Regions from separate parts of the Vescimonas sanitatis genome, predicted to be linked through region 2. Evidence: a T-box and tRNA genes for the amino acid it is inferred to sense, from the RefSeq annotation. Region 2 holds a T-box; the other regions hold tRNA genes.
The links. The T-box of region 2 lies ahead of leuS (leucine--tRNA ligase). A T-box ahead of a tRNA ligase gene usually reads a tRNA of that ligase, here a tRNA-Leu.
Positions count from the first base shown of each region.

Region 1: it has a tRNA-Leu gene. The T-box ahead of leuS (leucine--tRNA ligase) is inferred to sense a tRNA for this amino acid. The anticodon was not compared.
Region 3: it has a tRNA-Leu gene. The T-box ahead of leuS (leucine--tRNA ligase) is inferred to sense a tRNA for this amino acid. The anticodon was not compared.
Region 4: it has a tRNA-Leu gene. The T-box ahead of leuS (leucine--tRNA ligase) is inferred to sense a tRNA for this amino acid. The anticodon was not compared.

Region 1 covers NZ_JBMGPW010000006.1:108,363-115,963, forward strand. Annotated here, with positions in the region: gene ACOMDU_RS08625 (Na/Pi cotransporter family protein) at 1-887, opposite strand, end outside; gene ACOMDU_RS08630 (COG2426 family protein) at 1,112-1,582, shown strand; tRNA gene ACOMDU_RS08635 (tRNA-Leu) at 1,634-1,720, shown strand; gene ACOMDU_RS08640 (vWA domain-containing protein) at 1,891-3,306, shown strand; gene ACOMDU_RS08645 (VCBS repeat-containing protein) at 3,498-4,814, shown strand; gene ACOMDU_RS08650 (response regulator transcription factor) at 4,830-5,513, shown strand; gene ACOMDU_RS08655 (sensor histidine kinase) at 5,677-7,119, shown strand; gene ACOMDU_RS08660 (DUF1385 domain-containing protein) at 7,204-7,601, shown strand, end outside.
Region 2 covers NZ_JBMGPW010000001.1:135,250-142,850, reverse strand. Annotated here, with positions in the region: gene ACOMDU_RS00795 (nicotinate phosphoribosyltransferase) at 1-891, opposite strand, end outside; gene ACOMDU_RS00790 (CD1247 N-terminal domain-containing protein) at 1,065-1,490, opposite strand; gene efp (elongation factor P) at 1,528-2,094, opposite strand; gene ACOMDU_RS00780 (YqeG family HAD IIIA-type phosphatase) at 2,224-2,733, opposite strand; gene ACOMDU_RS00775 (glycoside hydrolase family 18 protein) at 2,808-3,533, shown strand; gene rpsU (30S ribosomal protein S21) at 3,580-3,765, opposite strand; gene leuS (leucine--tRNA ligase) at 3,966-6,392, opposite strand; T-box leader at 6,457-6,683, opposite strand; gene rsfS (ribosome silencing factor) at 6,774-7,142, opposite strand; gene nadD (nicotinate (nicotinamide) nucleotide adenylyltransferase) at 7,139-7,601, opposite strand, start outside.
Region 3 covers NZ_JBMGPW010000002.1:72,671-80,271, forward strand. Annotated here, with positions in the region: gene ACOMDU_RS03245 (helix-turn-helix transcriptional regulator) at 1-294, shown strand, start outside; gene ACOMDU_RS03250 (type III PLP-dependent enzyme domain-containing protein) at 329-1,519, opposite strand; tRNA gene ACOMDU_RS03255 (tRNA-Leu) at 1,632-1,716, shown strand; gene ACOMDU_RS03260 (pyridoxamine kinase) at 1,781-2,626, shown strand; gene ftsH (ATP-dependent zinc metalloprotease FtsH) at 2,671-4,827, opposite strand; gene rlmB (23S rRNA (guanosine(2251)-2'-O)-methyltransferase RlmB) at 5,009-5,791, shown strand; gene ACOMDU_RS03275 (hypothetical protein) at 5,834-7,601, shown strand, end outside.
Region 4 covers NZ_JBMGPW010000007.1:43,825-51,425, reverse strand. Annotated here, with positions in the region: gene ACOMDU_RS09400 (peptidylprolyl isomerase) at 1-1,021, opposite strand, end outside; gene ACOMDU_RS09395 (DUF1292 domain-containing protein) at 1,588-1,878, opposite strand; gene ACOMDU_RS09390 (transglycosylase domain-containing protein) at 2,165-4,828, shown strand; tRNA gene ACOMDU_RS09385 (tRNA-Leu) at 4,986-5,073, opposite strand; gene ACOMDU_RS09380 (TetR/AcrR family transcriptional regulator) at 5,233-5,841, shown strand; gene ACOMDU_RS09375 (hypothetical protein) at 5,872-6,228, shown strand; gene buk (butyrate kinase) at 6,451-7,506, shown strand; gene iorA (indolepyruvate ferredoxin oxidoreductase subunit alpha) at 7,594-7,601, shown strand, end outside.

The DNA.
Region 1 (7,601 bases), on a different contig from region 2:
TTCATCAGTGCGATGGACACAGAGGACATGACCGCGTCCAAAAAGGTGAAGTGGATAATGGCGTTGGCGCCGTAGAACAGCAGCGCCCAGATCAGCACGCCCAGCACGTCGATCAGCAGATAGATAAAGGCGGTGCGCTTGCCGTTGAGGTTGGCGCCCAGGGCGGACAGCAGCACAGGCACCGCCGCGCCGATGGCGATGCCCATGACGATGGGCAGAGCCACCTCAAAGGTGACAGCGCCGGTAATGGCCAGCGCCTGCAAAATACCCACCGCGGCGGAGGCGCTCTGCAAAACGCTGGTGAACGCCAGACCCACCAGAATACCTAAAATGGGGTTGGAGAAGCTGGTCAGGATGCGGATAAAGGCCTCGCTCTCCCGCAGGGGGGACACCGCGCCGGACATGGCGGACATACCGTACATCAGCACCGCGAAGCCCAGCAGGATCTCGCCCACATAGCGGTTGCTGGTCTTGCCGGTGAACATCCGCAGGATGATGCCGACCACGGCCACGATGCCGGTGAGCACCTCGGTGCTCAGCAGCTGCACCACGCCGCTGCCGCCCTCCAGGGAAGACAGGCACAGGATCCACCCGGTGACGCTGGTGCCCAGTATGGCGCCCATGATCACGCCGATGGCCTGCTTGACCTTCATCATGCCGGAGTTGACGAAGCCCACCACCATCACAGAGGTGGCGGAGGAGGACTGGATCACGGCGGTGACGCCGGTGCCCAGCAGCACGCCCTTCAGCGGTGTGCTGCTCAGCTTATAGAGCACCAGCTCCAGGCGGCTGCCGGCGACCTTTTTCAGGCCCTCGCCCATCAGGGACATACCGAACAAAAACAGTGCGATACCGCCCAGCAGCGATATGACGTCTGCAACGCTCATGGCCCATTCCCTCCCATGATAAAATCTTCTTATAGGTAGTATAACAGGTACAGGGGGGATTTGTCGACTGAAACTGTAAAAAAGCCGGTAGAAATTTTAGGTTTTTCTTAAACAGCCCTTGTGGTTCTTGTCAAAGAGAGCACCTTCGGGTATAATGACAGTTACAAAAAAAGCACAGTAAGGATACAATAAGGTATACAATGAAGTAAAGTGAAGGAACGTATATGTTTAAGCATTGTGTCATCGTTTTTTTCGTCTCCATGGTGCCGTTGATCGAGCTGCGGGGCGCGATCCCCTACGGCGTGGCCTTCGGTCTGCCCCTGTGGCTGACGTATCTGATCGCCATCGCGGGCAATATGCTGCCGGTTCCCATCATTTATTTTTTTGCACGAAAAGTGCTTGTATGGGGGAGAGATAAGAGGTATATCGGAAAATTTTTCACCTTTTGCCTGGAAAAAGGGGAGAAAGCCGGGCGTAAGCTCCAGGCCAAAGCCGGCCGCGGACTGTACTGGGCGCTGCTGCTGTTTGTGGGCATTCCCCTGCCGGGCACCGGCGCCTGGACGGGCACTCTTGCCGCCAGCCTGCTCGATATGGACTTCAAAAAAAGCACCTTCGCCTGCGCCGCCGGCGTCCTGCTGGCCGGTGCCATCATGGGTGGCTTGAGCCTGTTGGGCGTCAGTGCTTTCGGCGGGTAAATTTGTCTTGCAATCGCCGGCCATTTACGGTATAATGTGCGGGTAATATCTGCCGGTGTGATGGAATTGGTAGACGTAGTGGACTCAAAATCCACCGCTGGCGACAGCGTACCGGTTCGAGTCCGGTCACCGGCACCAAAAAAGAGACATCCGTGAGGATGTCTCTTTTTTTGCCGCTGATAGAAGGGTATATACGAATTTTGCAAAAATTACCAATATATCAATAACTGCTTGATATTTCGCTATAAAAATATATAATAGATACACGAACCAGCAGTGGTACCACTGCTCTTTGTTTCAATGCACAATTGAAACAAAGAGGTCTGTACAATGGAAAAGGAGGAGAAAATGAGGAGGATAAGGCGTTAGAGCTTCTTGCCGACCTGAAGAAAGAGGTGAGGGAACGCGGTGTGATGGTCAAGGTCGGCGTTGTTATTTTCAATCGGGAGGCAAATGTTGCGTTCCCGCTTACGGAGCTTACAAAGGAAAACTATACTACCATTGAGGCTGCGATAAGGGAAACTATATCCAGCGGCAGCAATACGCATGCGGGACTTCTTGCGGGCAAGAAAATGCTCGATGGCGATACGGCGGTCGAGCCGCACCGCAAGCATCTGATATTTGTCAGTGACGGCGTTACCTATCAGTTCTGCAAGGGGGATGATCATACTACCCCGTATACGCGCAGCTTTGATGGCAGCCTAATCTCGAATGGTGTTAACCAGTGCGGTACGCTAAGTGAGTTGAACGTGCAGTACGGGTACAGTGACGAAGAGGCAGGAACGTTTATTCCCAAGGGCTGCATCAATGACTGGATGAGCGATATTGCCGGAAGAATGGAGACAGACAATGACAACGAGGATTGGGACTATCAATATACTGGGCAGACTCCGACCGAAAATAGCAAACTGCTGCAGAAAAAGGAAAACGTTTCAAATGTGGAGAAAGCCCTGCATCTGACAGAGAGTACCTACAAAGCGATGCAGGAGAGTGGCTATCAGTGCCATGCCGTGTTGGCAAGGGAAACACGGCAGTGGGGTACCGCCTTTATGAACAGACTGGCGGGAGGGAGAGCAGTCGCTTTTGACTCAATCCAACATAAAGTCCTCTACGCTGTTGATAAGGGTTCCGCTGTGGCGGATACTGTCGGCAAGAGTTTCGATCTCGTTCCCGGCACGTTTTGTCTCACCGTTGGCGGGCAAGAACTGCAATATAAGCAGGATGGAAATGTGACCTACTTCGGCGGCGACCGGAATGAGAGTAATTACCGCTTCAAGATAGAGTACGACGGTGCCGCCGACAGCTTCACATGGGAAATCAACGAACCGGTCTCCAACTTTGCCCCGGTCAAGCTTTCCTACACTGTAAAGCTCGCCGGTACGCCCGCCGCCGGCACCCACGGTGTGATGGATCTGAATGGGGACGGTTATGTGGATGACACCACCACACTCGTAGACGTGTCAAAGGCGCTTTATACCAATGAGAGCGCGATCTTGACACCGGTAGCCACAGTCGGTGGGCAGGGTGAGGCTCTGGAGTTCCCCAAGCCCTCCGTGTCCTACACGGCGGCCGCCTATTACTACAGCGAGCCCCCTGCACCTGTGAAAAGGACGGTCAGCCCCACGACCTTTGACGCGGGAATTGCCGTATACGCTGAGGTCGCCGCCCTGTCGCTGGCCGGCGCGGTAAAGCTGTGCGGGAGGCGTGGCCGCCGCGATGCCTAAGAGGATATCCCTCCCACGGCTGATGTCTTCCACCCTGCACCGGCAGGGGAATACAGAGAGCACCCCGAAAGGGGTGCTCTCTGCGTCCGGCATTAATTTGCTGTTTATTTACGATTTTCCCTCTACCAAAGCGGTGCAAGATGTGGTATGATATTTAAGTAAGAGTATGACCCGGAGGGAGGTGCTGCTGTATGCGGCGTTTTAAACGGTATATCTGCCTGGTCGGGCTGCTGGCGCTGCTGGCAGCGGCATTGACCGGCTGCGGTTTCTCTGACGATTCGGTGGAGGAACTGTTTACCCTGCCGCGAATGGCGGAGGAGTACACCGGCCTGACACAGGAGCTGGAGGCACTGATCACACAGGGCTATGAGTACGCCTCGCCTACCGGCGGGCGGAATATCCAGTCGGTGCAGATGGCTGACCTGGACGGCGACGGACAGCAGGAGGCCCTGGCCTTTTTCCGCATGAGCAGCGACGAAAAGCCGCTGAAAATATTTGTATTTAAGATCGAGGGCGACAGCTATGCCCGCTACTGCACCATCGAGAGCAGCGGCACCGCCATCGACAGCGTGTACTATCAGGACCTGAACGGCGACGGCCGGCGTGAGCTGATCGTGGGCTGGCGTATCAGCGCCGAGGTGCAGACCGTGGCGGTGTACACCGTGGCGCGGGAGCCAGTGGCGCTGATGTCCAGCGGCTACACGCGCTTTACCATACAGGATCTGAATGGTGACGGTATCCCCAGCCTGCTGGTGCTTCGCACCGACGCGGACAGCCAGCCGGTGGCGGAGTTCTACGGCTGGCAGGATGAGCAGATGGGCGTGGCCTACCGCTGCGTGCTGTCCAGCACCATGGCCTCGGTGAACCGGGGCAGCCTGGTCAGCGATCGGCTGGATGCCGACACGCCGGCGCTGTACATCACCGGTGTGGACGAGCAGGGTATGGCCGCCACGGATATTCTGGTGTTCCGCCAGGATCTGGGGCTGGTGAATCTGGCACTCAGCGGCAGCAGCACCGGCATGTCCAACGCCGTGTTTCCCTATCGTCAGCTGCTGCCCCAGGATATCAACGGCGACGGGATTATCGAGCTGCCCAGTCCGGACACCAGTTGGACAGCGGAGCAGACGGACGGTCTGGTCAGCTGGCTTTGCTGCAACGGCGACGGGCAGTTGTCCACCGTGGCCAAGACGTACCACAGCCTGTCCTGCGGGTGGTATTTCACCATACCGGAGAGCTGGTGGGACTGGAGCGTGGAGACCGCCACCACCAGCATCAGCAATGAAAATCAGTTCAGCCTGGCAATCAACGGGGATCCGGTGCTGAGCCTGTACACCATCACCGGCGAGAACCGGGAGAACCGCGGCCGCATGGGGAAAAGGGTGCTGCTGCGTCGCCAGACAGCCACCATCTACGCCGGCGAGCTGAATGACGCGGCGGCCTATTACGGCATGGATGAGGATCTGCTGCGCCGCAGCTTCAGCCTCATCGTAGGCAGCTGGAGCAACTGACAAGGAGGGACTGCCATGAAAAAGGTACTGGTACTGGAGGACGAGTCCAGCATCCGCAGCTTTATCGTTATCAATCTCCGCCGCGCCGGCTACGAGGTGGTGGAGGCGGAAACAGGCGAGGAGGCACTGGAAAAGCTGAAGATCCACAGCGATGTCCGAGTGGCGTTGCTGGACATTATGCTGCCCGGTATCGATGGGTTTGAGGTTTGCCGCCGTATCCGCGCCACCAACGCTGCCATCGGCATCATTATGCTTACCGCACGGTCCCAGGAAATGGATAAGGTGACGGGATTGATGACCGGTGCCGACGACTATGTGACAAAGCCCTTCTCCCCGGCGGAACTGACTGCCCGCGTGGATGCGCTGATGCGCCGGTCCGGCGGCGGTGTCGTAGACGCCGGTGAGATCGACCAGCCGCCCTTCCTGCTGAACACCCGCAACCGTACTCTGGAGAAGAACGGTCAGCGGATCAAGCTCACCCAGGTGGAGTACGCCATCATGAAGATGTTTATGGAGAACCCCGGCAAGGCGCTCTCCCGCGAGGAGATCCTGGACTTGGTCTGGGGCCACGACTATTTCGGCGAGCTCAAGATCGTGGACGTGAATATCCGGCGCCTGCGGCTGAAGATCGAGGACAATGCCACGAACCCAACCTATATTACGACGATCTGGGGTTTCGGCTACAAATGGGGGCTGTGACAGCAGAGCTTTTCCGCCAGTACTTCATTGCAGCGGCTTGACGTACACACAGTACGCCTGCGCCGCTGTGGCTCGTCCTGGCAAAAAATCTCTCGCTGTCAGGCTTTGCGCCGCGCCCGTGGGTGCGCTATACCTTATTTTGCGATGAAAGGAGATGAACGCCTTGGCAGGAAAGAAGCATAAAGTGCAGGGCCTGCGCCGCCGGTGGCTCACCGGCAGCATGGGGCCGGTGCTGGTCATATTGCTGCTGGTGGGCGTGCTCATCTCCGTGGGTTTTGCCAGCAACTACTACAACAGTGCGCGCTCTACACTGCGGGCAAAGGCCGCGGCGGGCGCGGACTATTTCAACACCTATGTGATGACCAGCTATCGGGAGTATTACCGCAGCGCGACGATCTACGCCGCCGCCTTTGACGACAGCGACAAGATCGAGCTGCAGTTCCTCAACAGATCCGGCCGCGTGGAGGTCACGACCCGGGGCGTCACCACCGGCACCTACCCCAGCACGCCGGAAATACTGCGGGCGCTGGAAAGCGGCACGGTGCAGGACTACATCGGCCGTGACAGCGTCACCGGGGAGCGCATCCTGGCGGTGTCCGGCCTGCTGAAGTTCAACGGCCAGGTGGTGGGCGTTATGCGCTACGTTACCGCCATCGGGAACATCGACCGGCAGGTGCTGCTGACGGTCCTGCTGGTGGCCGGCGTCATGCTGGCGGTGGTGGGGCTGATCGTCATGTCCAGTATGATCTTCATCAACAATGTGGTGGCCCCCGTGTCCGCCGTGTCAGAGGCGGCCAAGCGTATCTCCGGCGGCAGCTACGGCGTGCAGATACCCAACAAGTACTCCGACGAAATGGGCGAGTTGGTGGACAACATCAACGATATGTCCCGCAAGATCGGCGAGAGCGAACGAATGAAGTCCGAGTTCATCTCCTCGGTGTCCCATGAGCTGCGGACACCACTGACGGCGATCAACGGCTGGGGCGAAACGCTGCTGGCCGATGAGTCCAACGACGTGCAGCAGATCAAGCGCGGCGTGCAGATCATGGTGAAGGAGTCCCGCCGTCTGACCAATATGGTGGAGGAACTGCTGCAATTTTCCCGCCTGGAGGATGGGCGCTTCACCCTGCAGGTGGAGGACACCGATCTGCAGGCGGAGTTGGAGGACGCGGTGTACAGCTACCGGGAGCTGTTTCGTCAGGACGGCATTGCCCTGGAGTATTCCAGTGATCGGGCGGAGTACAGCGAGGTCATCTCCGGCGACCCGGAACGCCTGAAGCAGGTATTCTGCAATCTGCTGGACAATGCGGCCAAGCACGGCGGCAGCGGCAAGCGCATCGCTGTGCATCTGAGCCAGCAGGAAGGGGAGTATGTGATCACCATCCGGGACTTCGGCCCCGGTATACCGGAGGCGGAGCTGCCCTATGTGAAGCAGAAGTTCTACAAGGGCTCATCCAAGGCTCGGGGCAGCGGAATCGGTCTGGCGGTCTGCGACGAGATCGTCCAGCGCCACGGCGGACGACTGGACATCGCCAACGCCGAGGGCGGCGGCACCGTAGTTACGGTGTATTTGCCGTTGAAAAAGCAGGCTGAACAGGAATTGTAAAAAAGAACAGAAAAAACTCGAACAAGTGTTGCATTTTACTGCAAGCTGTGCTATGCTTGCGTCAGAAAGGAATTCAGCAGACCTATGGAAAAGAAAAAGGGCGCTTTCCGTACCAGTATCGGCGGACAGGCGCTGATCGAGGGAATACTTATGCGCGGCCCGGAGAAGGATGCGATCGTGGTCCGTTCACCGGAGGGCCTGGTCACCAAGGTGACCCAGCGCAAATTCGTCAAGGCCAACTACCCCATTCTGGGCGTTCCCATTCTGCGGGGCGCGGTGACGTTCATCGGCTCCATGATCACCGGCGTCAAGGCGCTGATGTTCTCGGCAGATTACTTCCCGGAGGACGAGAATGCCAAGCCGGACAAGCTGGAGGAATGGCTCAACAAGCACGTGCCGGCGGAGAAGCTGCAATCGCTGCTGGTGGGCTTTTCAGTGGTGCTGAGCATCGGCCTCATGCTGGTGCTGTTCATGCTGCTGCC
Region 2 (7,601 bases):
CAGCGAGTTGGACACGGAGATCTTGCACTCGGTCCAGCCGGCCTCATCCAGCATCTCCCGCGCCTTGCGGGTCAGGTACGCCAAGTCGCCGGAATCCAGACGGATGCCGCACTTGGTGATGCCCAGAGGCTTGAGCACCTCGTTGAACGCTTTGATGGCGTTGGGGATACCGGACTTCAGCGTGTTATAGGTGTCCACCAGCAGGGTCGCGTTGGTGGGATAGGTCTGGCAGTAGGTCTTGAATGCCTCGTACTCGTTGTCGAACATCTGTACCCAGGCGTGGGCCATGGTGCCGCCGGCGGGCACGCCGTACACCTCGTCAGAGATGGTGCAGGCCGTACCGGCACAGCCGCCGATATAGGCCGCCCGCGCACCGACAATGGCCGCGTCGGCCCCCTGGGCACGGCGGGAGCCGAACTCCAGCACCGTGCGGCCCTTGGCGGCCCGGACGATACGGTTGGCCTTGGTGGCGATCAGACTTTGGTGGTTGATGGTCAGCAGGGTGAACGTTTCGATCAGCTGCGCCTCGATGGCCGGTGCGCGGACCACCACCAGCGGCTCCTTGGGGAACACAGGCGTACCCTCCGGAATGGCGTAGATATCGCCGGTGAAGCGGAAGTTCCGCAGATAGTCCAGGAATTCCTCGCAGAACAGATTTCGCCCGCGGAGATAGGCGATGTCCTCCTCGGTGAAGTGCAGGTTCTCGATGTAGTCGATCAGCTGCTCCAGACCTGCCGCGATGGCGAAGCCGCCGCCATCGGGCACCTTGCGGAAGAACACGTCGAAATAGGTGATGCGCTCCTTGCAGCCGGCCTCAAAGTAGCCGTTGCCCATGGTCAGCTCATAGAAGTCACAGAGCATGGTCATGTTCAGCTTTTCCTGAGTTTTCATTCGTATACCTCAAATCGGTCTTTGCGCGTGGCGCAAAGTGTAGTATTTTTTATTATACCGCTTTTCTCCCGTTAAGGCAAGCCCCGCCGCCATTTCCCGGCATTTTTGAGCAAATGCGTAAATAGAAAGAAATATCCCCCGGCAATGCCGGGGGATATGCTTATATATGGGAATTACTCCTCGTCCTCGCCATCCTCAGCGGCGGCGGCCAAATCGCTCAGATCAAACTCCAGCTTGGCGCCGCAGTTGGGGCAGACGACCTCGCCGTCCTCCAGAACAGTCTCGTCGAAGTAGACCTCCTCCTCGCACTCGGGGCAGGTGGTCACAAAGCACTCCTCTTCCTCGTCGTCTTCGTCGTCATCCTCATCGTCGTCCAGAGCAAAGTACAGCGTCTCCTCCACATCGCTCAGGTCGTCGCTGACGGCATCCAGGCCGTCCTCCACATCGCACAGCTCGTCGTCCACTTCCGCGAACTTCTCGGCCATGTCGTCCAGCACATCGATGATGGCGGCGATCAGCTTGCCTTCCTTGCTGTCGGTGTCCAGGTTCAGGCCCTCGGCCAGACCCTTCAGATATGCTACCTTTTCAGAAATCTCCATGTTCGGCTCCTTTCTGTACGGTCGGTTGGTTGTCAAATTACTTGCAGCGGCTCAGATACTCACCGGTACGAGTGTCAATAGTGATCTTGTCGCCGATGTTGATGAACAGGGGCACCTTCACCTCGGCACCGGTCTCCACGGTGGCGGGCTTCAGGGTGTTGGTGGCGGTATTGCCGGCCAGACCGGGCTCAGTCTCGGTGACCTCCAGATCCATGAAGTTGGGGCACTCCAGGCCAAAGACGCTGCCCTTATAGCTCAGCACCTTGCACACGGTGTTCTCAGTGATGAAGCGGAACGCATCGCCCAGCAGCTCCTTGTTCAGGGGTACCATGTCAAAGGTCTCCTGATCCATGAAGTAGTACAAATCACCGTCGTTGTAGCTGTAGGCCATATCGCGGCGGTCCACAAAGGCCTCTTCAAACTTGGCGGTGGGGTTGAAGGACGTCTCGGTCACAGCACCGGTCACCACGTTACGCATCTTGGTGCGGACGAAAGCCGCGCCCTTGCCGGGCTTGACGTGCTGGAACTCCACGACCTGCATGACCTTGCCGTCCATCTCGAAGGTCTTGCCGTTTCTGAAATCACCGGCGGTAATAGTTGCCATATTGATATTCCTCCCATTGTGTATGAGGGAATATCTCCATTCCCTCTGAATAAATAATATCAGCCAAAATCGGCCTTATATATTTTACATGATAACCTGCTGTTTGGCAAGTGTTTCCGCGCAAAAAAGTCACCGTTCCGGATGTTTTTTCAAACTGGCGGCCTTCCACGGCCTCTGCAGGCCATGCAGCACCTTATTCCACGCGCCGCGCGGCCCGCCCAGCGGCTCCACCATCAGCGGCAGCACGCCAGCCCGGTTGGCACCCAGCATATCCGTCAGCAGTTTGTCGCCCAGCATGGCTGTCTCCCGCGGGGTGACGCCGCAGCGCACCATGGCCCGGCGAAAGCCCTTTACGGACGGCTTGCCCGCATGGCCCTCGTAGGTGATTCCCAGATCGCGGCAGAATCGCTCCACTCGCACGGGGCTGCGGTTGTTGGACAGGATCATGACCTCCACACCCTCCGCCCGCACATCGGAGAGCCAGCGGCGCAGGTCCGCGTCCGGCTCCGGCTGGGACTTGGGCGCCAGGGTATAGTCCAGATCGCACAGCAGCAGCCGGATGCCGTGCCGCATAAAAAACGCGGGCGTGATGCTGCGGTAGCTGTCAAACACCCGGTAGGGCGTCATGGAAATGGGCATAGGTATCCGACTCCTCTCATAAAGTACAGCAGTATTGTACCACGGACATCGTGGTCTCGCAAGGGGGTACGCCTATGCAGCTGATGATCGCCGCCGCACCGCCGCTTCGCCAGATGGCCTGCGGCACACAGCTGCCCATCGCCAACGCGGCCTACCGGATAGAAAACGGAGTGCTGTGTGCCCTGCCCATGCCGCCTGCCCTGCGGGGCGGTGCCATGCTGCTCACCGGCGCGGCGGGACCCTTCAGCCCGGAAACGGCAGCCGGCGTGGTGCAGGAGTGCCGCCGCCGGAGATACGGCACAGTGATCGTCCCCTTCCCCGCCGCAGAACTGACGGAGGCGCTGGCCCAGCCCCTGCACCGGTCCGGCATCGCCCTGTGGGTCCACGAGAAATGCGCCCACACGGCTCCCGGCGCGCGGGTACTGGTATGCACCGCCCTGTCCGGCGGGGATATCGAAAACCGGTTGTCCGCCTGCTGCCGTGCCTTCGGGCCGGACCGTATCGTGCTGGACCTCCAGCGCCTGCGGATGGACTTCCCTCTCCCCTGTCCCACTGGTGAGGGCATACCGCTGACAGATGAACAGCTAGCCGCCCTGCAAACAGGCCGCCAGATATTCTTTTCCCGGGAGCTGGGCGCCCGGTATTTCACGTACCGCCGGGGCGGCGAGACACGGTTCGTCCTGCTGGACGACGGTGACACCCTGCATAGAAAAATCGCTCTGGGAGAGCGCCTGGGCATACACCGGGGTCTGCTGACCCTGCCGGAGTGCGCCGACATACTGCGGGACCTGACAGGATAGATAAAAGAGAAGCCTGAGAACCTATGTTCTCAGGCTTCTTTGTCACTTAATAGTAACGCTTGTTGCGGTTCTTGCGCGCAGCCTCGGACTTCTTGCGGCGCTTAACGCTGGGGCTTTCGTAGCACTCTCTGCGGCGCACCTCGGCCAGGACGCCCGCCTTGGCGCAGCTTCTCTTAAAACGCTTCAGAGCGCTGTCCAGGGACTCGCCTTCCTTAACATGGACTTCGGACATTTATGTTTCCCTCCCTCCGATACACCCGGCTCGATCCTGGGTGCTCTTTAAGAGCCATTTACATGACTAACGGGTGTATTATACCGGGGATAACACAGCTTGTCAAGTCGTTTTTTTACAAAAACGGCAAAAAAGTGTGCGTCCCGGCGGTCCGCCCTCCAGAAAAAGTATCCCCCGGCTGCACCGGGGGATACAACGCTTTATTTCGCGGGCTTCACGATCAGGTTCACCAGCTTGTTCCTGACCAAAATGGTCTTGACAACACTCATGCCCTCCGTGGCCTTTTTCACCTTGTCGCTCTCCATAGCGGCGGCCACCACAGCAGCCTCGTCGCTGTCCACGGGGACGGTGACGGTACCCTTCAGCTTGCCGTTGACCTGCACGGCCATCTCCACGTGGCTGTCCACAGTCTTGGCCTCGTCGTGCTCGGGCCAATCCATCTGCATGGCCATCTTGCCGTACTTGGCGGCAAAGCCCATGTTCTCCCACATCTCCTCCACCATGTGGGGGGCAAAGGGGCTGAGCAGCAGGCAGAGCATCTCCACGTCGCCCTTGGAGCAGCCATTGGCGTAGAACTCGTTGACCATGGTCATCATGGCGGCGATAGCGGTGTTCATCTTCAGCTCGTCGATATCCTGGCTGACCTTCTTGATAGTCTTGTGGACGATGGACTCGTTCTTGGCGGAGATGGACTCCTCAGCGGTGGCGATATCCTGCAGATTGAAGCAGCGGTCCAGGAAGCGCTTGCTGCCCTTGACAGCCTCGTTGCTCCAGCTGACGGCCTTCTCGAAGTCGCCGATGAACATGATGTGCAGGCGCATGGTGTCCGCGCCGTACTGGGCTACGATGTCGTTGGGGTTGACCACGTTGCCGCGGGACTTGGACATCTTCTCGCCACCCTCGCCCAGGATCATGCCGTGGCTGGTGCGCTTGGCGTAGGGCTCCTTGGTGGGCACCACGCCGATGTCGTACAGGAACTTATGCCAGAAGCGGGAGTACAGCAGGTGCAGCGTGGTGTGCTCCATGCCGCCGTTGTACCAGTCCACGGGGGACCAGTAGTCCAACGCCTCCTTGCTGGCCAGTGCCTTGTCGTTGTGGGGATCCATATACCGCAGGAAGTACCAGCTGGAGCCGGCCCACTGGGGCATGGTGTCCGTCTCGCGCTTGGCCGGGCCGCCGCAGCAGGGGCAGGTGGTGTTGACCCAGTCGGTCATCTTGCTGAGGGGGCTCTCGCCGTCGTCGGTGGGCTCATAGCTCTCCACCTGGGGCAGCACCAGGGGCAGCTGCTCCTCCGGCAGGGCCACCCAGCCGCACTTCTCGCAGTTCACCAGGGGGATAGGCTCGCCCCAGTAGCGCTGGCGGGAGAACACCCAGTCGCGCAGCTTGTAGTTGACCTTCTCCTTGCCGAAGCCCTGCTCCACCACGTATTTCTTCATGGCGGGGATGGCCTCCTTGACGGTCAGGCCGTTCAGGAAGCCGGAGTTGACCATGACAGCGCTGTCGTCCTTGGCGACAAAGGCCTCCTTGGTCACGTCGCCGCCGGCCACCACCTCGATGATGGGGAGGCCGAACTTCTTGGCGAACTCCCAGTCGCGCTGGTCGTGGCCGGGCACGCCCATGACGATGCCGGTGCCGTAGCCCATGAGGACATAGTCGGAGACGAACATGGGCAGGGGCTTGTGGGTCACCGGGTTCATGACCTCGATACCCTCCAGCCGCACGCCGGTTTTTTCCTTGTTCAGCTCGCCGCGCTCAAAGTCGGACTTATGGGCCGCTTCCTCCTGATAGGCCGCCACAGCATCCCAGTTCTTAATGAGGGGCTGCCACTTCTTCAGCAGCGGGTGCTCGGGAGAGATGACCATATACGTGGTGCCGAACAGGGTGTCGGCACGAGTGGTATAGACCGTCACCTGGTCGCCCACATTGGTGTCGAAGGTGATCTCTGCGCCGGTGGAACGGCCGATCCAGTTGCGTTGCTGGATCTTCACGCGCTCAATATAGTCCACATCATCCAGATCGTCGATCAGCCGCTGGGCATACTCGGTGATCTTCAGCATCCACTGGCTCTTCTCCTTGCGGATGACCTCGCTGCCGCAGCGCTCGCACACGCCGTTGACCACTTCCTCGTTAGCCAGCACGCACTTGCAGCTTGTGCACCAGTTGACGGGCATGGTGGACTTGTAGGCCAAGCCGTGCTTGAACATCTGCAGGAATATCCACTGGGTCCACCTGTAGTACTTGGGGTCGGTGGTGTCCACGCAGCGGTCCCAGTCAAAGCCGTATCCCAGCATCTTCAGCTGCTTGGTGAAATTCTCGATGTTGTTCTTCGTGACGATGGCAGGATGGATGTGGTTCTTGATGGCATAGTTCTCCGTGGGCAGACCGAAAGCATCGAAGCCGATGGGGAACAATACATTATAGCCCTGCATCCGCTTTTTGCGGGTGACGATATCCATAGCCGTAAAGGGGCGGGGATGCCCCACGTGCAGGCCCTGGCCGGAGGGATAAGGAAACTCGATGAGCCCGTAGAACTTGGGTCGTTTGTCGCCGGTAATGGCGGCATAGGGCTTTGTCTTCTCCCAGTTAGCTTGCCATTTCTTCTCAATGGCCGCAAAATCGTAATTCATGCTCGCTTCTCCTTGTATGTGAATTTTGTTTTCCGCAAATAAAAATCCCCGGCTGCTTTACGCAGCCAGGGACGTTATAGACGTGTTACCACCCTGCTTCCGTCGCAGATCGCTCCGCGGCGCTCCGTGTCTTTCTTACGAGAGACGACGCTGTAACGGCGCGTACCCGTCCCGCCCTGTTCAGGCGGAAAGCTCCGGGACCAGTACAACAGAGCGTCCCCGCCGGCTCGCACCATACGCCGGCTCTCTTCGGGTGGATGATCTCCGTCTTTTTCCCTTCATCGCTTCTGACAATATCGAAGTCTATTTTAGCGCATTTTTGCCGAATGTCAACCCCGTTTTCCGGGAAAAACACCTGTACGCGCCACTCAGCGCGGAAACTCAGTCGTGCTCCTCCACAATGCCGCTGATGTCCACGCTCTTGCCGTCCTGCCACAGACGTTCCAGACCGTAGAAGGCCCGAGCCTCTTGATTGAACACATGGATGGCGATGCAGCCGTAGTCCAGCAGGACCCACGTGCCGCCGCGATAGCCCTCCCGGTGCAGGGGCTGCTCACCGGCCTCCTCTGCCAGTACCTTTTCCACATTGTCCACCAGTGCGTTGATCTGGGTATTGCTGGCACCGGTGGCCAGAACGAAATAGTCCGCCAGCGTGGTTAGCTCGGCGATCTCCATCACGCGGATCTCCTTGCCCTTCTTATCGGACAGGGCACGGGCGGCCAGCAGCGCCAGTTCTTTCGGTGTTTTCATGATATCCCTCTTTTCATCAGATAGTCCCGCGCGTCGCGGGTCATGTGGTGGACGGGGTTACCCATCTCCTCCATCTCATCAATGGTCATGGTCAGACCCATGAGCAGGCCCCGGTCCAGATCCTCGTATACCGTCCTTCGCAGCGCCTCCACCCCTGGAAAGTCCCGGGTGGGCTCGATATAATCCGCCAGATAGATGATCTTCTCCAGCAGCGTCATATCCGGCTTACCGGTGGTGTGGTACATGATCGCGTTATACACATCGTCGTCCACGGCAAACACATCCCGTGCGATGGCCGCGCCGGTCTTACTGTGCAGCAGCTTCAGCGCCTTCTGCTCCAGCTCATCCAGCGGGATGCCATAGTGTCTGCACAGCGCCAGCTGCTCGTCCATATCCAGCTTCTTGGTGCAGTCGTGCAGCAGCGCGGCGATGCGCGCCTTTGTCACGTCCGCGCCGTAA
Region 3 (7,601 bases), on a different contig from region 2:
AAGGAAGTGCGCGATACCGACCGGCCTTTGCTGGACATCGCGCTGGACTACGGCTTTTCCGGGCAGGAGGCCTTTACCCGCGCCTTCAAGGCGCTCTACGGCGTTACCCCCGGTGTTTACCGCCGCCGGCCCCGCCCCGTAGTGCTCCGCACCCGCATCCATCCCTTCGATCGCTATATCTTTGGATTGGGAGAGATCGGTATGGTCAAAAGTGAACAGGGCGTCAAGACGTATTTCTATTTTGTGCCGGGGCAGTACTTCAAGTATATCCGGCCCATCAGACGGGAGAAATAAGAAAACAGGGCAGCCCAACGGGCTGCCCTGTTTTTCAGATCAAGAATTCCGCAGGGACGTCGTGGGAGGAAAACAGCAGCGGCGACAGTGTTCTGGCGTAGGCCCCGGTGTTCCCCACGGCCACAAGATCTCCCACCGCCAGCGCCGGACCGGTGAAGTTCTTAGCCAGCACGTCCGCGGCGCAGCAGAGGTTTCCTACGATGTCTACGGTCTCGGTGATGCCGGTATCCTCCGCAGGCAGGGCGGTGATGGGGAAGGAGGTCTCGCCGGTAAACAGAGGTTCCTGAGGCGCAAGGGGGCCTTCTCCGGCGGCGTTACGCAGCATGGCGGCAAGAGAGGGCTTCTGGAAGCCGTTGAGACAGTTTTCTACGATGACATAGGTGGTGCCGTGGGACGTCTTTTTGTCTACCACAGGCAGATAGTACGTTCCCGCCTGTGCTGTCAGAAACCGCCCGGACTCCACCAGCAGCCGTGCGCGGAGGGTACGGGCGTTTTCCTCTGCTACGGCCTGTGCACATTGCTTCAAGGTGCTCATGTTCAGCGGCGGTTGGCACGCCGGGTCGTAAACGATGCCTACTCCGCCGCCGAAGTTGATATACTCGATGGCACAGTCCAGAATATCGCGGACGCGGAGGGCCAGCGCGAAGCAATTTTTGTAGTAGCGGGCGAGAGTGTCCGCGGAGAGGTTCTGGGAGCGCAGGTGAATATGGAGGCCGCAGACGGCTACCGGCAGCGTTTGCAGCAGGATTTTCAGTGCCGGGAGATCGGACTCGTCGATGCCGAACTTGGACGTTCCGCCCGTACTGCCGTCCATACTGAAAGCGGGGTTCACGCGCAGGCCGATGGTCTTTGTCTCGCCGCGGGCAGCGGCCATAGCGGCGATTCGCCGCACCTCGCCGATAGAATCGGCGATCAGATGGCAGTTATCCCACGCGGCGGCCAGTGCACGATCACTTTTTCCGGCGGCGGAGAAGTAGATATCCTCCTGCGCGATCCCGCATTCCGCGGCCAGGCAGACCTCACCCGCACTGGCCGCATCCGCGCCGATGCCAAGCGCCGCAAGGTGCCGTATTACCGGTGGGAAGGGGTTGGCCTTCACGGAGAACAGAATATCAAAGCCGGGGAAGGTCCTGTGGAGAGTCTCTGCCTGTGCGGTAAGGATCTCGCGGGAGTAAATGTAGCAGGGCGCGTGCTGACGCGCCAAGGCGAGGGCATTTTCGCTCATGGGGCACCATCCTTTCGTGTACTGTTGATGACAGTATAGCATAGGGTGGAGGGGAAAGGCAAAACATTCCTTGCACGCCGACGTGAAGTGTGCTACAATACGGCGTGGATATGCGGGCGTGGTGGAATTGGTAGACTCGATGGATTTAGGTTCCATTGCCAACAGGCGTGCGGGTTCGAGTCCCGCCGCCCGCACCAAAAAGGGAAAGACACATATTCATGTGCCTCTCCCTTTTTGGTATGATGAACAGGAGGCGGCTCTATGAAACGAATAGCGTCCATACAGGACATTTCCTGTCTGGGGCGGTGCTCGCTGACGGTGGCGCTGCCGGTGATCTCCGCCATGGGGGTGGAGTGCGCCATCGTGCCCACGGCGGTGCTCAGCGCCCACACGGCATTCCCGGGCTTTGTCAGCCGGGATCTCAGCGACCAGCTGCCGGCCATCGCCGATCACTGGCGGTCCCAGCAGGTGCATTTTGACGCGCTCTATACCGGTTACATCGCCTCCGCGCCCCAGGTGCAGCAGGTGATGGATTTTTTCGACGCGGTGAAGAGCCCGGATACGCTGCTGATCGTGGACCCGGCCATGGCGGACCACGGGAAGCTGTACAGCGGGTTTGACGGCGCTTTCCCGGCGGCGATGGCCCGCCTGACGGCTCGGGCGGACGTGGCGCTGCCCAATATCACGGAGGCCTGTCTGCTGACCGGTACACTTTACCGGGAGGAGGTGGACGAGGGCTTTGCCCGTGAGCTGCTGCGGGGGGTGGCCGCGCTGGGGGCGAAGAAGGTGATCCTCACCGGGGTGTCCTTTGCGCCGGATAAGCTGGGCGCTATGGGCTATGACAGCGGCGCGGAGACATATTTTACCTGTCTCGGCCCGCGGAACCCGGCCTCCTTCCACGGCACGGGGGATATTTTTGCCGCCGTTGTCACCGGCGGGCTCATGCGGGGCATGACGCTGGAGCAGGCGGCTTCGCTGGCGGTGGAATTTGTGCTGGCCTGTATCGACGCCACGGCGCGGGACCCGCAGGCCGGGTGGTACGGCGTGGAGTTTGAAAAGGCGCTGCCGCTGCTGTGCGAACGGGTGCGGGACCTGCCGGAAAACTGAAAAAGAAAACAGCCCTGCGGCGCTGCCGCAGGGCTGCTGTGCATTTATTCGGGGTCGCCGTCCGCGTGCTCCGCCGGTTTGTCTTCGGCGGGGGTGCCTTCCGGGTCCTTATCCTCCGGCTTCTCATCGTAGTTCGGCATGGGGATGGGCTCGGACACGATGTTGATGTGTCTGGCGGGGGCCTCGATGGTCTCCGGTACGCTGGGCCGGAAGGCGGGCTGGCTGCTCTTGCTGGCGCCGTAGTTGTCCACGGTCTCCGGGTCACGGCCCTCGATGATGGCCATCATCTCCTGGCCGGTGATCGTCTCCTTCTTCAGCAGATAGGCGGCGATCTTATCCAGCAGCTCCCGGTTTTCCCGAAGGATCTGCTTGGCCTCCTCGTGGCACTGGCGCAGGATCTTGATGGTCTCGCGGTCGGCTGCGGCGTAGGTCTCCTGGGCGCAGGTCATGGAGTAGCCGCCGTCCAGATACTGGCTCTGGACGCTGCCCAGGGCCATCATGTCGAACTCGTCGCACATACCGAAGCGTGCCACCAGGTTCCGGGCCATCTCCGTGGCGCGCTCGATGTCGTTGGCGGCGCCGGAGGTCATGGTGTTGCACACCACCTCCTCACTGGAGCGTCCGGCCAGCAGGGTACGGATCTCGGTCAGAATGTCCTCGCGGGACATGAGGAACTTTTCCTCCTCCGGCAGGTGCAGGGTGTAGCCCAGCGCACCCTGGGTGTGGGGGACGATGGTGATCTTGCTGACGGGCTGGGCATTCTTCTGCTTGGCCGCCACCAGCGCGTGGCCCACCTCGTGGTAAGCGATAATGCGCTTTTCCGCCTCGGTGATGACGGTGCCCTTTTTCTCGCTGCCGGCGATGACCAGCTCAAAGGACACCAGCAGATCGTCCTGATTTACGGCCCGGCGGCCCTTGCGCACGGCACGCAGGGCGGCCTCGTTCACCAGATTGGCCAGGTCGGCGCCCACGCAGCCGGCGGTGGCCTGGGCGATCTTTTCCAGGTTCACGTCCTCGGCCAGGCGGATATTGCGGGTGTGTACCTGCAAGGTGGCCAGACGGCCGGCCAGGTTGGGCCGGTCCACGGTGATGCGCCGGTCGAAGCGGCCGGGGCGCAGCAGCGCCTTGTCCAGTACCTCGGGGCGGTTGGTGGCGCCCAGCACGATGACGCCCTTGCTGGGGTCAAAGCCGTCCAGCTCGGCCAGCAGCTGGTTCAGCGTCTGCTCGCGCTCATCGTTGCCGCCAAAGCGGCTGCCATCGCGGGATTTGCCGATGGTGTCGATCTCATCGATGAAGATAATGCAGGGAGCGACCTTGGCGGCCTCCTTGAACAGGTCGCGGACGCGGCTGGCGCCCACGCCAACGAACATCTCCACGAAGTCGGAACCAGAGATGGAGAAGAAGGGGACGCCGGCCTCGCCGGCCACAGCCTTGGCCAGCAGGGTCTTGCCGGTGCCGGGGGAACCCACCAGCAGCGCGCCCTTAGGCAGCTTGGCACCGATGGCGGTGTATTTGCCGGGATTGTGAAGGAAGTCGATGATCTCCTCCAGCGACTCCTTGGCCTCGTCCTGACCGGCCACATCCTTGAAAGTGACGCCGGTGGACTTCTCCATGTAGACCTTGGCATTGGCCTTGCCCACACTGCCGATGCCGCCGAAGCCGCCGCCTCCGGATTTGCTCATCAGACGCATGACCAGCATGAACGCGCCCACGATGAAGATGGTGGGCAGAATATACTGGATCATGATCATCAGGAAGGGGCTCATCTCGGCCTCATAGAAGCCGGTATAGGCCACATTGTGCTCCTCCAGCAGGGGGAGCAGGTCGGCGTTGGAGAGGTACACGGTGTACAGCGTCAGGCCGGAGTCCTTGGACTGGGTGTAGGTTTTTGTCTCCGTCTTGCTGCCGGAAGTGACCTCCTCGGTGAAGACGTAGCCGTCCACGGGGGTGACGTAGATGGTGCTGTCCTTGAACAGGATCTCCTTCACCTGATCCTTTTCGATCATGGAGATCATGTCGCTGTATTTGATCTCGTGACTGGTGCTCTTATTGGCGGCGTTGTTGTTGTAGGCGTTGAAATACTGGAACGCCACCGTCAGCACCAGTGCCCACGCGATCAGCGTGAGAACGCCGCGGAAACCGCCGTTTTTGCCGTTCTTGCCGCCGCGGTTGTTATTGTTGCTGCTGTTGTTATTGGCCATATATTTATCCTCCGTTTGACTTGTGAGGGGAATATAATTTCTAATCAGTATACCACACCTGCCCGAAAGTCTCAAGGCAAAGGCAGAGGGTTTTCCTGTAAAATTTCTATGAATGTGCCTTTATATTGACGAAAGGATGTGGTATACTGGTGACAATTATATGGATCGCGAGGTATGCCCCATGAGAGAGATAAAGGACACCGAGAACAGACGGCCGCTGCCCGACGCCGAGGCGGACGGCATCATCGAGGGCCGCAACGCGGTCATCGAGGCCCTGCGGACGGAGACGGCCATCGATAAAATTTACATCGCCAAGGGCGAGACGGATAAGACGCTGGGGCACATCGCCTCCAAGGCCCGCGCCGCGGGTATCGTGGTGGTGGACGCCGACCGGCGGAAGCTGGACGCCATGAGCCGCACCCATGCCCACCAGGGGGTCATCGCTCTGGCGGCCGTGCGGGAGTACGCCACGGTGGAGCAGATCCTGCAGTCCGCCGCCGACAAGGGCGAGGCGCCGCTGCTGGTGGTGTGCGACGAGATATCCGACCCCCACAACCTGGGCGCGATCCTGCGTACCGCCGAGTGCGCCGGGGCCCATGGGGTCGTCATTCCCAAGCGGCGCAGCGCGGGGCTGACGGCCATCGTGGCAAAGACCTCCGCCGGCGCGGTGAGCTATATCCCGGTGGCGCGGGTGCCCAACATCCCGGCGCTGCTGAAGGACCTGAAAAAGCAGGGCGTGTGGGTGTTCGGCACGGCGGCGGACGGGAATACCACGCTGTACAATGCCGATCTGAAGGGGCCGGCGGCCATTGTCATCGGCTCCGAGGGGACGGGCATGACCCGCCTGGCGGCGGAGAATTGCGATTTTCTGGTGAGCATCCCCATGAAAGGAAAGATATCCTCACTGAACGCCAGCGCGGCGGCGGCCATACTGCTGTACGAGGCTGTGCGGCAGCGGGGATAACGGAAAGCGACGCAGAACAGGAAGAAAACAGGAAAGAACAGCATGAGAAGGCGACGGGACGAGGAGCTATACGGCGCGTTCGACGAGCAGGAGGACGAGCTTTCACTGGAGGCCATTCTTGCCGAGTACGGCAAGGGTGGGCGTCAGCCTGTCCCGACGGAGGAAGCGGCGATACCGAAGACGCCGACAGAGGAAAGGGCTCCCGTGCCGGTATCGGAGGCAGTACCGCCATCTGAGACGGAGGCTCCGTCGGAGCCCGCTGCCCCGGAGAAAAACGAGCCGGAATACGAGGCCCCCGCGCCGGATCGGGTGGCGTTGAAGGATATCATGTCCCAGACGGTGGACGCGGTGCTGGAGGACGAGGATGACGGCGTCATCGCCCAGCCGGTGCCCCTGCGGGAACGCTTTGCGGCACTGCTGGAGAGGCTTCGCCGTCCGGCAGCGGAGCAGAAGCGCCGTCCGGCTTTTCAGGACACCGAGCAGCTGTTCGACGAGCCGGAGGAGGAACCGGAGCCGGAGGAACCACCGGAGCCGGAGCCCCTGCCGGAGGACGTGCTGCGGGATGCCAAGCGCCGGTGCAGCCGGCTGCGCGGCGGACTGATATGGGGGATGCTCCCGGCACTGGCACTGGTGGCCGCGGCGGTGCTGCAGGAGCTGGAAAAGCTGCCGTCGGCATGGCTGGACGAGTCGCTGCTGCGGTGCGCCGCCCTGGGGGCGGGGCTGTTGCTGACGGCGCTGGCCTGTATGCCGGTGTGGAAGCAGGCCGTGTCGCTGCTGCGTGAGGGAAGGGCGGGCTGTGAACTGTGTGCCGCTGTCGCCGTGCTGACGCAGCTGATCTGCTGTGTGTGCGGCATGGTCACGGGCAGTACCCGGGCCACACCCTATGCCGCCGCCGGCGCGCTGCTGATCCTGGCCTGCCAGTGGGGGCTGTACCTGGAGGCGTCGGCACTGCGGAACGCCTATCACCTGCTGGTGCTCAACGGCACCGTGCCCTATGTGGCGTCGGTGACGGCGGCGGGCGTATGCAGGCAGCAGGGGACGGCAGAGGGCTTTTACCGTCTGTGCAGCAAGCCCGATCCGGCGCGGAGATGGCAGAATTACGCCCTGCCGCTGGTGCTGGCCACGGCGGCGGTGCTGTCCGGCGTGGTGTGCTTTTCCGGCGGGAATATGAGCGATTTCCCCTGGGTGCTGACGGCGCTGACCACCGCCGGCGCGGGGCTGGGGATCCCCCTCAGCGGGGCCCTGCCCATGTACTATCTGTCCCGGCGGCTGAGCCGCAGCGGTTGCGCCGCCGCAGGCTATGCCGGGGCGAAGGCGGTCAGCCGGCCGCGGCGGCTGGTGCTGACGGACGATGATCTGTTCCCGGCGGGAACGGTGACACTGAACGGCTATAAGGTCTTCGGCGAGGAGCGCAGCCGCGCGGTGTCCTACGCCGCGTCGGTAGCCAGGGCGGCGGACAGCAGCCTGACGCCGCTGCTGGAGCGCCAGCTCACCGCCGAGGGCGGCTTCCGCCTGCCGGTGGAGTGGGTGAACTACTGCGAGGAGGGCGGCGTGGAGGCCAATATCCGGGGCGAAACGGTGCTCATGGGCAGTGCGTACTTTATGAAAAAGCGCAAGGTGGCCCTGCCCCGGGATATGAAGCTGTCTACCGGCGTGTTTCTGGCGGTAGACGGGGCGCTGACAGCGGTGTTTGCCGTGAAATATCAGCCCTCCCGCAACGCGGAATGGGCCCTGCGGACGCTGAAGCGGTTTCACATCGTGCCGGTGCTGGCCGTGCGAAGCGGCAACGTGACACCGGGGCTGATCAAGC
Region 4 (7,601 bases), on a different contig from region 2:
CAACGGCGCTGTCACCGGCCTTGCGCGCGCTGTCAAATACCCAGTTGGCCACGTCGCTGCCGTTGTTGCTGCCGGCATCGGTGCTGGTGTAGCTGGCGGACTCATAATCCTTGGCCACATCCTCCAGCGCCTCGCCGCCCTGCACGCGCGCCAGCACAGCGGCGGCATCGCTCTCGGCCTTGGCCTTGGCGGCAGCGTTCTCCTCATCGGTGGGCTCCACGGTGTTGCCGTCGTCGTCCTTGGTGCTGTCGGCGGTACCCTTGAAGTACAGGGACTCATAGCTGGCCACGTCAAAGCTGCTCTTGTTGCCCTGATAGTAGGTCTCCAGGTCGCTGACGGTGTAGGTCAGCTCCTCGGCGTAGTGGCTCTGGTAATGGGTGGCCACGTCCACCAGCTGCACCATCTCCTTGAAGGTATCCACGGTCATGTTCTTGCCGTAGATCAGCTTCAGATACGTCTTCGTGGAGTAGCCGTTCTGCTTGGCGGCGGCGTTGAGCTCCTCCATAGTGGCATCCAGCTCCTCCTGAGTGTGCTCATCGGCGCCCATGCCGTTGGCCTCAGCCTCCTGGGCGGTCAGCACGTACATGGCCAGCTGCTTCACCGCGGTGTCGCGGACATACTGCTCCCATGTGACATCACCCTCGTCCTCGATACCCAGCGCGGTCTTCATGGTGTCGCTCACCACCTGCTGGTCCAGGGATTTGGACGTATCGATGCCGTAAAAGCTGGCATAGCCGCTCTTCAACAGACTGCTCTTCACGTTGGCGTAGAAATACTCCACCTGCCCGGCGGTATATTTCTCACCGTTGATGGTCACGGCGGTGGCGCTGCGCTGCAGCACGCCGGAGTTATACACCAGCAGTACCGCGGCCACGATCACGAACACGCCGGCGATCACGCCGTACAGGATATTGTTCTTGCGTGCCTTGGCCTTCTCCTCCGCCTCGCGGATCTTCTTGGGGTCGGTGACGCCCTGGGCCGCCAGATCCTGCCGGATCTTCTTTTCTCTTGATGCGCTCATTGAAATTCATTCCTCTCGATTTTGGGCGCAATACGCCCTTGTTTGGTAACATACTCGGTCATTATATCGTATACCGCACCTTTTCGCAAGAGGGAAACGCCTGGAATTTGTGAACATTTTACCGCGCTCACTGAGCACAAGACCCCCATTCCGTTTCGGAATGGGGGTCTTGTGCTCAGCGACAGGCAGCGGCCATGTTATAACCTGCACAACTCGCAGGTGGGTCGTCTCCGGCTGACTTTACTGCTTCCAGCATCCGCCCGCATACGGCAGGCGGGAGGCCTGCAAACCATCTGCCGATCCGACGTCCCGTATAACCAATGTCAGGATAAATAGAACCGCTGCCCATCGCTCAATTTTCCGCCCTGCCTTCGTCAAATCGGCTCGACGTACAGAAAGTACGCCATCGCCGCTTTGCCATCGGCAGGACGAAAAATCCTGCCGAAGGAGTGGCGTGTATCTTTTTCGCTGCACCGCCGCGCCTCGTCTTGGCGAAAAATCCAGCCATTTTCCGGCGTAGCCGGCGGCGTCTCGCCATCGGCAGGACGAAAAATCCCGTCGAAAGATCACTCGTCCTCGTCGGACAGGATCTGCTCCATGAACAGGTCGTAGACTTTATCCAGCTCCTCATCGCTGTCCAGGGTGCTCAGCAGCTCCTCGCCGTTTTCCATAACGGACTTCAGGATCACCAGGCCGTACTCCTCGGCGGCTTCCTCGTCGGCATCATCCTCCACCACGGGGAAGAACGCCATGTAGGTCTGGCCGTCCAGCTCCAGCGCGTCCACGTATTCCAGTTCAATGTCGTTGCCGTCCTCGTCGGTCAGGGTGATGAAGTTGGGGCCGAATTCCTCGCTCATGGGAGAGTCCTCCTTTGTCTTTATATCCATAGTATACCCGAAAGCTGGAGAAAACGCAAGTGGAAGCGTTCGGCAGTTTCTGCCATCTGTCGGACTGAAAATCGGTGGAATGGGGGAAAATAACGGGAATTGAGCAGCCAAACGGGCGGATTTCTGCAAAAAATCCTCTTTTTTGCATTTGACAAGTATGGTAGAATGTTCCTTATAGTGGATTGGTATGTGAATTTTGACCCCGGAACGAAAAGAATACACAGGAACATCAATAAAGAAAGGAAGGTGCCCTGTCTTGAGTGAGAACAAGCGCAGACGGTCGTCGTCCACCGGCTTTTGGGGACGCATCCGGCAGAGCGCCCGGCACATAGAAAATGAGGCAAAGGAGGGTGCGCGCCGGGTAGAGCACAGTGCCGCCGAGGGTGCGCGGCGCGTGCAGCATGACGCGCAGGAGCGTGTGCGGAACATGACCCCTAAGCAGAAGAACGGCTGGAAGAAGGCCGGACGCATCATCGGCACGCTGCTGCTGGTGTTCGTGCTTACGGCGTCCATCTTCGCCGGTATCTTCATGGCGTACATCAACAGCGCCATGCGCGGCAAGGTGGAGGTCTATCTGGACGAATTCGAGACCCAGGTCTCCACCGAGCTGTATTACCAGGACCCCGACACCCAGGAGTGGGTCATGTACCAGACGCTGTACATGGACGAAAACCGCATCTGGGTGGACCTGGAGAACATTCCCAAGTATTTGCAGGAGGCCGCCATCGCCATCGAGGACAAGCGGTTTGAGAAGCACCACGGCGTGGACTGGAAGGGTACCACCCGCGCCATTCTGTACACCCTGTTCGGCAAGAACGTGCAGGGCGGCTCCACCATCACCCAGCAGCTGGTGAAGAACGTCACCGGCGACAATCAGGTGACGGTCAAGCGCAAGATCACGGAGATCTACCGCGCACTGGAGCTGGAAAAGCGCTATGAGAAGGACGAGATCCTTGAAGCCTACCTGAACGAGGTCTACTTCGGCCAGCGCTGCTCCGGCGTGATGACGGCGGCGCGGGTGTATTTTGGCAAGGACGTGTCCGAGCTGTCGCTGGCCGAGTGTGCCAGCATGATGGGCATCACCAACAACCCCTCCATGTACGATCCCTTCATCAGCTCCTGGACCCGCGAGAACAACCGGGAGCGCCAGCTGACCATCCTCAGCGAGATGCTCTCTCAGGGCAAGATCGACCAGGAAGAGTATGACGCCGCCGTGGCCGAGGATATCCAGTTTGCCAACGGCTTCACCATCTCCGGCAAGTATGTGGGCAGCGACGGTACCGTCACCGAGCTGGACACGGAGGATACCACCGATACCAGCGACGATACCGACTCCCCGGCGGATGACAGCACCCCCACCATCAAGGGCAGCAACTCCTGGTTCACCGATGCCATGATCACCGATGTGGCCGAGGCACTGGTGGAGAAGCTGGGCATCACCGAAAAGGTCAACAGCGAGGGCAAGAAGGTCTCCGCCTACGACCAGGCCATCAACATGGTCTACAGCAGGGGCTACAAGATCTACACCACCCAGAACCCCAAGTACCAGCAGATCGCCGAGGAGGTCTGCTATAATCTGGAGAATATCCCCTATACCAGCAGCTATACGAACGCCGCCGGTGAGCAGGTGGAGGATCAGCTGCAGATCGCCCTGACCATCGTGGATCCCACCAACGGTTATGTGGTGGCTATGATCGGCGGTGCCGGTGAAAAGGTGGTGGACCGCGGCTGGAACTGGGCTGTGAACGCCCGGCAGTGCGGTTCTGCCATCAAGCCTGTGTCCACCTACGCCCCGGCACTGGACGACGGCACCATCAACGGCGCGTCGGTCATCGACGACTATCCCATGCTGCTCAACGGCGAGGTCTGGCCCCGCAACGCCAACTGGCGCTATCAGGGCCTGACGGCGCTGCACACCGCCATCGCCCAGTCCCTGAATACCTGTGCCGTGCGGACGAACCTGGCCTACGGCGTCAGCAATTCCTACGACTTCCTGGTGGACAAGCTGGGCTTCGAGAACCTGACCTACACCGACTCCCAGCAGGTGGGCAACATGGCTCTGGGCGGCTTTGAGAAGGGCGTCACCACCGAGGAGATGTCCGCGGCCTTCGCGACCTTCGTCAACGAGGGCGTGTACACCAAGCCCCGTACCTTCATCCGTGTGGAGGACGCCAACGGCAACGTGGTGCTGGAGAACGAGGCCCAGTCCACCGTGGCCATGAAGAACACCACGGCGGCTATCATCAACCATCTGCTGCAGGAGGCCGCCCTGAACGGTACCGGCTACGAGGCACAGTTCAGCGGTATGCACATCGCCGGCAAGACCGGTTCTACCAACAGCAACAAGGACCGTTACTTCGTGGGCTACACGCCCTATTACAGCTGCGCCGTCTGGGCGGGCTACGAGCACAACCAGCGCATCGTGGCCAGCGGCAACCCCTGCTCCGCTGTGTTCCGCAAGGTCATGAGCGCCATCCACGAGGACCTGCCCAACAAGGACTTCTTCTCCTGCTCCGGCCTGACCAGCGTATCGGTCTGTGCTGACAGCGGAATGCTGGCATCGGAGAACTGCGCCCTGGACGTCCGCGGCAGCCGCGTCTACACGGCCCTGGTGGCGGCGGATAACGCCCCCACCGCCGTCTGCACCATGCACACCGCCCCCACCTACACCGTCAACATGGCGGACAGCGACGGCAACGTGACCACCGTTACCGGCTCCGTGCTGAACTACCAGCGTGAGCTGATCGAGGGCCACGACGAGATCGTGGTGGAGGACGCCTTTATGATGCAGGGCGGATGGAACGGCTTTTTTGGCGACGAGGCGGACGACGACTTCAATATGCCGGACGGCGACCACGATGATGCTATGGACGGTCCGCCGGATAACGGTGTACCGGATATGGGCGGATTTATCGGTTGACTGTTTACAAGCAAAAAAGGAGACGGCCTTTGCCGTCTCCTTTTTTGTCCCGGAGTGGGTGCCATGTCAAGGGCCGCCGCTGGCGGCCTTGGTTTTCGCGCAGCAAAATCGCCGCACCAAAAGAAAAGAGACATCCGAAAGGATGTCTCTTTTCTTTTGGTGCGCGAGGCGGGACTTGAACCCGCACGCCCGTAATGAGCACTAGAACCTGAATCTAGCGAGTCTGCCAATTCCACCACTCGCGCGTCGAACAAGTGAGATTATAGTATGTACCGGCTGAATTGTCAACCCCTTTTTTCAAAATTTCCAAACTTATTGTTTTCCGGCGCGTTCATGCCTTGACCTGCCGCCCAAAACTTGTTATGATAGAAAAAACCATTCACCGAAGGAGTGCGTATATCTCTATGAAAAAGGAGCTTACCCCCCGGAAAAAACAGGCCCTGGAAATGCGTAGTCGTATCCAGAACGTAGCGCTGGAGCTGTTCGACAAGGAGGGCTTTGAGAATGTCTCTGTGGAGCAGATCGCCCAGGCGGTGGGCTGCTCCGTGGGCAACATCTACCACTATTTCAAGAGCAAAGACGAGCTGGTCATCCAGGTGACCAGCAGCGTGGACGCCCAGTACAGCGTGCTGGAGGCGAGTTACCTGGCCGACGAGGCCAACTCCTGGCACGATAAGCTGCTGGACTTTGTGGGTCAGACCCTGGTCATCAGCGCCGAGGACCCGTCCCTCTACCGCAGCTTTATCCACGGCATCCGCTATCCCCAGCAGGGCATCCTGCGGGACAACGAGAAGCGCGTGTATTTCCGCGTTCTGCGTGAGCTGGTGGACGGCTGCAAGCAGGAGGGCACGATCCACCACGACCGCGACCGCGAGGAGCTGGTGGCGGACCTGGTGGCCCTGCACCGCGGTATGCTGCTGGAGTGGCGTATCTACGAAGGTGCTTTCGACCTGCCCCGCCGCGGCCGCCGTATGGCCGCCGCGCTGCTGGAGGGCTGGCGGCACGAGGAGTGAGTAGAGGCATACACAGAAAAGGAGGAGCGGATGGGTAAGAGTGAAGAGAGGCGGCCGCCGGAGAGTGGGCGGGAGCCGGGCGAAAACACAGCTGTTGCGGGCTTGATAATGGGCATTGCCGCCGTGGTATTCTGGTTTTTCGGCTACTCTGCCGTGGCATCTGTTGTACTGGGCATCCTCGGCTTGGTATGGACTGACAAGGCAAAGAAAGAGGGCTATACCGGAGACAAGCGAACGATAGCCTTCGTGCTGTCGCTGGTGGGTCTTATCGGCGGGCTGGTTGTGCTTATCATTACGGTGATCCTCATCAATGTGCTGGCAGTACCGGGGATAACGGCCTTGAGGGATATGCTGGGAATGATAGGCGAAATGGCAAATGATATCTGAGCGGACAGCCCTGCGGCACGAGGAATAAGTTAAAGACCGTGAACGTTGTTTTCAACAGCGCTCGCGGTCTTTTTTTGTGCGAAACGCCGACTTTTCGGAAATGCCAAAATCGCCGTTGACATCCCGGATCAGCGGTGCCATAATAAAGTATAATCACCGAGTGGTTCGGTGAAAAGTTTAACGAAAACCGCCCGCCGGGCGTGACAGAAAAGGAGAGAGACTATGAAGCTGTTGATCATCAACCCCGGCGCAACCTCCACCAAGATCGCGGTGTTCGAGGACGAGGAACAGCTCTTCAAAGTGACCATCGACCACTCCGCCGAGGAGCTGGACCGCTTCCCCCGGGTCATCGACCAGGCGGACTACCGTAAGGAGGCCATTCTCAAGGCCGTCACCGAGGCCGGTTATAAGCTGTCCGACTTTGCCGCCGTCTGCGGCCGCGGCGGTCTGTACCGGGCCATTCCCTCCGGCACCTACGCCGTCAACGACAAGGTCATGGCCGACGTAGAGGCCGCGCCCTACGGCGAGCATCCCTCCAACCTGGGCGCTTACCTGGCCCGTAAGCTGGGCGACATGGTGGGCATTCCCGCCTTCTTTGTGGACCCGGTCTGCGTGGACGAGATGACCGAGGTGGCGCACTACACCGGCTTTACCGAGTTCCGCCGTCTGTGCCAGTTCCACGCCCTGAACCACAAGGCCGTGGGCCGCAAGGCCGCCGAGAAGCTGGGCAAAAAGTATGAGGACGTGAACCTCATCGTCTGCCACCTGGGCGGCGGCGTCAGCGTGGGTGCGCATCAGCACGGCCGCGTGGTGGATGTCTGCAACGTCAAGGACGAGGGCGCCATGGGCATGGACCGCGCCGGCGGCCTGCCGGTGAACCAGCTCATCAACTACTGCTTCTCCGGTAAGACCAAGGACGAGGTCAAGCGTACCTTCGGCCGCCGCGCCGGTATGTTCTCCTATCTGGGCACCACCGATTTCCGCGTGGTCTGCGCCAAGGTGGTGGAGGGCGACCCCAAGGCCGTGGAGGCCTATCAGGCCCTGGTCTACCAGCTGGCCAAGGACATCGGTGCCATGGCCGCCGTGCTGCACTTCGACGTGGACGCCATCGTCTACACCGCCGGCATGGCCTATGAGGACTTCTTCTGCGACGACATCACCGCCTATGTGGGCAAGATCGCGCCCATCATCCGCCTGCCCGGCGAGGAGGAGATGCGCTCCCTGGCGGAGGGTGCCCTCCGGGTCCTCCGCGGCCAGCAGGAGGCCGGCCAGTATTGATCTGATATTCCGGCAGGAATATAGATAAACCGTTTTTGATTTGCAAGTGGAAATAAGAGGAAAAAGACAAGAAAGGTGGAAACTGCTATGAAACA